DNA from 2 places in the Ewingella allii genome. Region 2 is predicted to be linked to the other one. Evidence: predicted binding sites of a transcription regulator. Region 2 holds the regulator's gene; the other holds the start of a gene.
What was found. The regulator PhoB, encoded in region 2, activates phosphate uptake and scavenging genes when phosphate is short. The targets are predictions, from matches to a motif close to CTGTCATAAAACTGNCNNAT.

Region 1 (4,304 bases), on a different contig from region 2:
CGCCCCGATGTGCTTAGCGTTCTTGAAACCGAGCTTGGTAGGCATGCGCAGACGCAGCGGATAGCCAAAGTCAGGGGGCAGGGGCTTTCCGCCGAAATCCAGCGCCAGGATGGTCTGCGGGTGCAGCGCCGTGGCCATGTCGATGCTCGAGTAGTAACGGTCGTCGCACTTAAAGCCGACATATTTGGCCGTCAGATCCGCGCCGACGTGCTGCAAGAAGACCTTTAGCGGCACGCCGCTCCACTGGCCAATGGCGCTCCAGCCTTCGATACAGATCAGCCGTGTGATTTGGCTCTCCTGCGGCAGGCGCTGTAGCTGCTCTAACGTCCAAGGCGCTTTCTTCTGCACTAAGCCCGAGACTTCCAGCCGATAGTTGGGAATGTCGATTTCCGGCACATTGTATTCAGGATAATAGGCATTGAAGCGGAACGGCGTGGTAATTTGGTCCGCGCGATAGGTCTGCGCCAGCTTTTGCCCGCCAAACAGCCAACCCTGCACGCGGTCATTCCAGCGCGACATGGCCCACAGCACCTTGTCCACATTGTCGCCATCCTGCAAGTTACAGCCGGTGAGCATCGACACCGCGCCAAGGGTCAGACCCGAGCGCAGCAGCATGCGGCGCTGGATATTCACCAGCTGCTTGCGCTGATCTGGCTCGAGAATAATTTTGGGTTTGTCAGCGTTGTCACTCATCGGCGTGCTCCTTTAAGGCCGTTTTTTTGCCGCCGGTGACCATGGCGACAAAGGTTTTAGGCACCAGAAGCACCATCAAAACGTGGATCACCACAAACAGCATCACGCCGCTCATGGCAAAGAAATGCACATAACGGGCGATGTCGAAACCGCCGAACAACCAGACCAGCCCGCTAAACTGCACCGGCTTCCAGATAGACAGCCCTGAAAGCACCAGCAGCGCGCCGAGCAGCAGCACCCCGACATACATCACTTTCTGCACCGCGTTATATTCACCCAGCTTATGAGGCAGCTTGAAGGTGATGGCTTTGACGATGTCACGCCAGATAGAAGCTGGCGTAAAAGGGAAAAAGTCGTGCTTGAAGTGTCCGCTAAAGGCGCCCCAAAGCAGATAAATCAGCGCATTGACGGCCAGCAGCCACATCACCGCCAGATGCCAGGCAATATTGCCACCCAGCCAGCCTCCCAGCGTGCTTTGCTGCGGGAAGGTAAGAAATTCGAACAGGGGGTCGGCGTTGTAGATACCCCAGCCGCTCATCACCATGCCAATCATCGCCAGCAGATTAATCCAGTGGCAGAGGCGCACAGGCCAAGGGTGGATTTTTCGTGGCTTAGGTTGGGCTGACGAGAGAGGTTTCAGCGAAGGTTGATGGCTCACAAGAAAGCTCCTGTGCTATCAAGCAGAGTGAAAAAGAGTGAGGCCAAACGGCGCGAAAAGAGGGGGTTTCGCACCGCCTGGCCTCTTAGTATGGCGTTATCGTCAGTAAAAAGTTAGACACAGGAGACTGACGACATCGCCTTTACATTGGTGGCGCGACGCCGTCTTTGCCAGCGGCGATACCACGAGCAACCAGGTTGCCTTTATCGTCTTTGGCGGCGAACAGCACGATTTTCACGCCTGGTTTCAGCAAGCTGCGGTCGCCCGGCGCTAACAGCACCACTGGTACATCATCTGGCACCACTACGGTTTTCTGTGCGTCGTGGTACTTCACGGTCAGCGTGCGGCCATTGCTGTTGACCAGCTTGCCGACGGTGCCGTTGGTCATGGTGTTGATTTTGCCATCGGCAGATTCAAACGGGTTGAAGCCTTCGCCGCTGCCGCGCAGGCTTGGCGCGAAGACGTGAACTTCCAGCGCTTTCAGCGTGCCGTCGGCCTGTGGAACGGCGGCGGTGCCGATAAAGCTGTCAGCTTTAATATCGGAAATCTGGCCTTTAGAAACGCTGTTAACTTTGGTTTGGTCATTGATTTGCACATCAAGCTTGTCACCTTGACGGGTGGTGATTTGCATGGATGAATCATTCACCGAGTCGATGGTTCCGCGCGTCGGTTTAATCACGTTATCTGCTGCGAATGCGCCGGTACACATCAGAAGCGAGCTGAGGACTAAGCCCGCCAGGCGTGTTGAAGTCGTCATGTTAACTCTCCATATTTTTGCAGGTTGATCAAAGTGATAGTGTTATTGCTATAGGGTATAGCTTAGTTAAGAGTGGACGATAAACCCGAACAGTGAGATGACAACTTGATGACAAAATTGTCATCAAACATGACAAACAAAACTGCTAAAGTATTCGCCCAAGAGTCTCTCATTAATAGGTAGCCCGCATGCGTATACTGGTAATTGAAGATGACGTCAGCACCGGTGACTACCTGAAAAAGGGGCTGGGCGAGGCGGGATATCGCGTCGATTTAGCCCGCAACGGCGCTGACGGCCTGTTTTTGGCGCTGGAAGAAGAGTATGACGCGGTGATCCTCGACGTGATGCTGCCGGGGCTAAATGGCTGGCAGGTGATGGAAGTGCTGCGCAAGAAAAGCGACGTGCCGGTGCTGTTTCTCACCGCCCGCGATGAAGTGCAGGATCGCATTCACGGGCTGGAACTGGGCGCCGACGACTACCTAATTAAACCTTTCTCTTTCACCGAGCTGGTGCTGCGCATTCGCACCCTGTTGCGCCGCCCGTCGGCCCGCGAGGCAGACACCTATTCGCTGGCAGATTTGCATCTCGACGTGCTGCGCCGCCGGGTCACTCGCCAAGAGCAGGTCATCCCGCTGACTAATAAGGAGTTCATGCTGCTGCATTTATTGATGCGCCGCGAAGGCGAAGTGCTGTCGCGCAGCATGATCGCCTCACAGGTGTGGGATATGAATTTCGACAGCGACACCAATGTGGTCGACGTGGCGGTAAAACGGCTGCGGGCCAAAGTCGATCGCACCTTCGATCTCAAGCTGATCCACACCGTGCGCGGTATTGGCTATGTGTGCGAAGTACGCCCATGAATGTGAAAACCCACACCTTAAAGGCGAAACGCCCGACCTCGCTAACCCTGCGCGCCACTCTGCTGTTTGGCCTGATTGCCGCGCTGGTGGTCAGCGCGGTGGGGTTCTACCTCTATTATTCGATTGAAAAAGAGCTGATTCGCCGCGCGGATTACCAAGTCAGCGGTCGCGTTCAGTATTTTCGCCAGCTGCTGGCGACAGACTTCCCGCTGACCCAGCTCAGCCATAGCCCGCAATTGTTTGAAAACATGCTCGGCAATGAGCAGGACGTGTTGCAATTCCGCCTGCAAAACAGCGCGCCGATCATCAACGTCAATCCGTCCCATCTGGCGCTTCCTGACACACCGCCGGTGGCCGACGGCACCCAGCTGACGCTGGCTGATATTCAGCGACTGACCGCGGCCGATGGCACGCCGGTGCGCTATATTTCTGCGGCGGTGCGCATGCAGGATGGTCGAACCGTCATCATCTCTGCGGCGCATTTTATGGATGCCGAATCGCAGATGCTGGCGGCGTTTCGCCTAGAAATCATGGGGGCGGTGCTGCTGGCTTACCTGCTGATTGCCGCCTTGGGTTATAGCGTGATCCGCCGTGGCCTGCGGCCGCTGCGTAAGATGGCGCAGGAGGCGGCCAGCATCCATCCGACCAGCCTGGGCACCCGTCTGAGTCGAGAGGGCGCGCCGCAAGAGCTTCAGCCGCTGATCCTGTCGTTCAACGCCATGCTAGACCGTCTGGCTGACGGCTATGAGCGCCTGACCCAATTCTCCGCCGATTTGGCCCATGAAATCCGCACCCCGGTGGGCGCGGTGATGGGGCATTGTCAGGTGGCGCTGTATCAGCCGCGCAGCACCGAAGAGTATGAAACCCTGCTGGCCAATAACATGGAGGAGCTGGAGCGCATCTCGCGCATGGTAGAAAACATTCTGTTTTTGGCCCGCGCTTCTCATGCCCATTCCGTCCTCAACATTACGCCGCTGGCGCTCTCCTCCGAGACGGAGCGAGTGGCGGATTATTTCGAAGGTTTGGCCGAAGAGCGCGACATGCGGCTGGTGTGTCAGGGCGGGGGCACGCTATACGCCGACGCTATCCTGTTCCAGCGCGCCTTAAGCAATCTGGTGGCGAACGCCATTCGCTATGGCGACGAAGGCACGGAGATCCGCGTGCAGGTGGAGCAGGTGGCGGCCAATACCCTAATCCACGTCGAGAGTCAGGGGGAGCCGATCCCCGCCGAAAAACGCAGCAAGCTGTTTGACAGGTTTTACCGCGCCGATGCGTCGCGCAGCGAAGGGGGAAGCTCCAACGGGTTAGGGCTGTCTATCGTGCAAGCCATTATGGC
Region 2 (4,304 bases):
AGCGGAACTGGCTGGCACCACCAGACGCTGTGGCAGGGTAAACATAAATCGCGTGCCGACACCCACTTCGCTCATGATATCCAGCTTTGAGTTGTGGTGGCTGAGCGCGTGCTTAACGATTGCCAGCCCCAGCCCGCTGCCGCCCGTCTGTCTAGATCGCGCTTTGTCGACGCGGTAGAAGCGCTCCGTCAGGCGCGGCAGGTGCTGTGGCTCAATGCCCGGCCCGTTATCACTGACCTGAAACTGCGCCCCCAGCGGCGTTTGCTGCCAGCTGACTTCAATGCGCGTGCCAGTCGGCGTGTGGTTCACCGAGTTATACACCAGGTTAGACACCGCGCTGCGCAGCTGATCCTCATTGCCAAACACCTGCAACTTGTCGTTTACGCGGAACACAATCTCGTGGCGACCATTACTTAAAGTCTGCACCTCGCGCTCCAGCATGCCCATCATCAGCGGCATATCCACCTTCTCATTGAGATCAATGTTGGTGGCTGCTTCGATGCGAGACAGCGTCAGCAGCTGTTTCACCAGTCCGTCCATGCGTCGCGTCTGCTCCTGCATGGTGTCCAGCGCCTTGCTGCGGAAAGGCTCTTCCAGCTTGGCGTCTTCCATCATCTCCAGATAGCCCTGCAACACGGTCAGTGGCGTGCGCAGCTCATGGCTGACGTTGGCAAAGAAGTTGCGACGCGCCCCTTCCAACTGACGCATTTGGGTGACGTCACGCGCCACCATCAGCAGCTGACCTTCGGAATAAGGCATCACGCGGAACTCAACGTAGTGCTCATTATTGAGCTGCAAATTCAGCGCGCGGTTAAATTCTCGGTTCTGAATCCAACTGCGAAACTCGGGGTAACGCAGCAGGTTGAAGATATGCTGCCCGTTATCTTCCGGCCAGCGGAATCCCAACAAATCCTGAGCCAAGCCGTTACACCAGAAAATATTGCCTTCTTCGGTCGCCAGCACCACGGCATCGGGCAGAGACTCTGCCCCGCTGCGAAAACGTTTGATGAGTTGACCGAGTTCACGCCGCCGCCGACGGTTACGCATTTGCATCTGGTTCAACCCATAAAACAGCGGTTCCCAGCTCCAGCGGCCATTTGGTGGGGTGATGCTGCGATCGAGCCACAGCCAGTGAGAGAGTTTAAGCTGGTTATAATAGTTCCAGCCCAGCGCCGCCAGCAGCGACGCAAATAGCAGCCATCCGTAATGGCCGAAGAAAATACCGATGATCAATGCTGGCAGACAGAACAGAAACAGTTCCCCCGCCAGACGCTTCCAGGACAGACGTTCTAACACACAGATTCTCCGCTGCGGCGAGCCGAAAGGCCCCTACATACTATACCCAAAATCATGGGGTTACCGAGCGCGGCCTTGCGCCCAGACATCCTGAAGTATCAAGGGTATAAATGACTCAGTAACGGGTAGAGAACCGGTAACCCGTTCCACGTACCGTTTGAATCATTCTGTCATGTCCGCTGGTTTCTAACGCTTTACGCAAGCGACGAATATGAACGTCTACCGTGCGATCTTCAACATAAACGTTAGTGCCCCAGACGTTATTCAGCAACTGCTCACGGCTGTAAACCCGCTCAGAATGCGTCATAAAGAAGTGCAGCAATTTGAATTCTGTCGGCCCCATGTCCAGCGCCTGCTCGTTCGCCATAACGCGATGAGAGGACGGGTCGAGGCTCAGCCCCTGCATGTCGATCACTTCTTCCACCGCCATCGGGGAAATTCGACGCATTACGGCTTTAATACGCGCCACCAGCTCTTTCGGAGAGAAAGGCTTGGTGATGTAGTCGTCCGCGCCCACTTCCAGACCGCGCACTCGGTCTTCCTCTTCGCCACGGGCTGTCAGCATCATGACCGGGATTTCACGCGTTAGCGCTTCGCGTTTGAGATGTTTGATAAACTGAATGCCGGAACCGCCCGGTAACATCCAGTCGAGCAAAATAAGCTCGGGGAATGGCTCAATCAACCGGGCTACTGCCGAGTCGAAATCTTCTGCTTCCACTGCCTGGTAGCCGTTTTGTTCCAGTACAAAGCACACCATTTCACGGATCGGAGCTTCATCTTCAACCACTAAAATACGTCTAGCCATCGTAGGTCCTGCCAAAAGGTTAGCGATCATTGTTTGATTGCGGAGGGGATTATGCGTCAGTTTTGTGACATTTTTATGAAAATCGCTCAGCAGCCAAACTAAGTGTAGCTAAGCCTTCATTAATGCGTCATGTCGTTGAAATCCGCCTGATTTAGCGAGGACAGCCCCCAGCCTGACGTTTATACTTTGCGGCAAACTGTTGCAGCACACCAACAACGGGAGTTTCATGCGCCTGATCCACACTTCAGACTGGCACTTAGGCCAGTATTTCTTCACCAAAAGCCGTGCCGCCGAGCATCAGGCGTTTTTGCGCTGGTTGATAGAACAGGTGGAGCGCCATCAGGTTGACGCCGTGATTGTGGCAGGTGACATCTTTGATACCGGCTCGCCGCCGAGCTATGCTCGCGAGCTGTACAACCGTTTTGTGGTCGATCTGCAAAGTACCGGCTGCCAGCTGATCGTGCTGGCGGGTAACCACGACTCGGTCGCCACGCTGAATGAGTCCCGCGAGCTGCTCTCCTGCCTGAATACCCGCGTAATTGCCACCGTGGGCGAAGACTTATCCCAGCAGGTTCTGACCTTAAATCATCGCGACGGCACGCCGGGCGCGGTACTGTGCGCCATCCCCTTCCTGCGCCCGCGCGACCTGATTGCCAGTCAGGCCGGGCAGTCCGGCAGCGACAAGCAGCTGGCGTTACAGGAAGCCATCGCCGCGCACTATGACGCGCTGTATCAGGCAGCGCAGGCCGAACGCCAGAAACTGGGCCTGCCTCTGCCCATTATTGCCACCGGCCACCTGACCACCGTCGGCGTCAGCACCTCGGACTCGGTGCGCGACATTTATATCGGCACCCTCGACGCCTTCCCGGCGCAGGCTTTCCCGCCGGTGGATTATGTCGCCCTTGGGCACATTCACCGCGCCCAGTGCGTGGCGAAAACCGAGCATATTCGCTACAGCGGCTCGCCGATTGCCCTGAGCTTCGACGAGCTGAGTAAGGTGAAAAGCGTCTATTTATTGGATTTCACCGGCGACCAGTTAAACAGCATCGACACGCTGGAGATCCCGCAATTCCAGCCGATGCAGATGATCAAGGGCTCTTTGGCCGAGATTGAACAGCAGCTGAAACAGTTTACCGACGCCGCCCGCGACCAGCCGGTGTGGCTGGATATCGAGGTCGCCACGCAGGACTACCTGAGCGATATTCAACGCCGCATTCAGGCTCTCACCGCCGACCTGCCGGTGGAAGTGGTGCTGCTGCGCCGCAGCAAAGAGCAGCGGCTGAACAGCATTTCTCAGCAGGAAAAAGAGACCTTGAGCGAGCTGAGCGTCAGCGAAGTTTTCGAGCGCCGTCTGGCACTGGAAAGCGAAGTCGATGAAAGCCGCCAAAGCAGAATGCGCACCCTGTTCGCGCAAATCGTAGAACAAGTACAAAGCGGCGAGTCAGCGGAGGACGGCGCACAATGAAAATTCTCAGCCTGCGGCTTAAAAACCTGAATTCGCTGGAAGGCGAGTGGAAAATCGATTTCACCGCCGAGCCTTTTGCCAGCAACGGGCTCTTTGCCATTACCGGCCCGACCGGCGCGGGGAAAACCACCCTGCTCGACGCCATCTGTCTGGCGCTTTACCACCAGACGCCGCGCCTCAACGTGTCGCCAACCCAAAACGAGCTAATGACTCGCCACACCGCAGAATCACTCGCCGAAGTGGAGTTTGAAGTGAAAGGCATTGGCTATCGCGCCTTCTGGAGCCAGCGCCGGGCCAAGAACTCGCCGGACGGCAATCTGCAAGCGCCCAAAGTAGAACTGGCGCTGCTCGCAGACGGCAAGATCCTGGCCGACAAAGTGCGCGACAAGCTCGACGCCATCGCCCAGCTCACCGGGCTGGATTTTGGCCGTTTCACCAAGTCGATGATGCTGTCGCAGGGGCAATTTGCCGCCTTCCTCAACGCCGATGCCAATGACCGCGCCGAGCTGCTGGAAGAGCTGACCGGCACCGAGATTTACGGTCGGCTGTCCGAGCAGGTTTTTGAGCAGCACAAGCAGGCGAAAAACCAGCTCGAAGGCTTGCACCAGCGCATGGCGGGCATTGAGCTGCTCAGCGAAGAGCAGCGCCAACTGCTGGAGAGCCAGCTGGCCGAGGTAAACCAGCAAGAACAGCAGCTTAGCCAGCAGTCTCAGGCGCAGCAGCGCGATCTCAACTGGC

Region 1: SBO83_RS14165 (heavy metal response regulator transcription factor) is a predicted target of PhoB. The motif match lies at 2,204-2,223, and genes of this name have one in related genera.

What each region holds. Positions count from the first base shown of each region.
Region 1 is NZ_JAWUDN010000006.1:32,582-36,885, forward strand. It holds gene SBO83_RS14150 (molybdopterin-dependent oxidoreductase) at 1-693, opposite strand, end outside; gene SBO83_RS14155 (cytochrome b/b6 domain-containing protein) at 686-1,333, opposite strand; gene SBO83_RS14160 (hypothetical protein) at 1,494-2,108, opposite strand; gene SBO83_RS14165 (heavy metal response regulator transcription factor) at 2,297-2,968, shown strand; gene SBO83_RS14170 (heavy metal sensor histidine kinase) at 2,965-4,304, shown strand, end outside.
Region 2 is NZ_JAWUDN010000002.1:323,318-327,621, forward strand. It holds gene phoR (phosphate regulon sensor histidine kinase PhoR) at 1-1,296, opposite strand, end outside; gene phoB (phosphate response regulator transcription factor PhoB) at 1,412-2,101, opposite strand; gene sbcD (exonuclease subunit SbcD) at 2,328-3,566, shown strand; gene sbcC (exonuclease subunit SbcC) at 3,563-4,304, shown strand, end outside.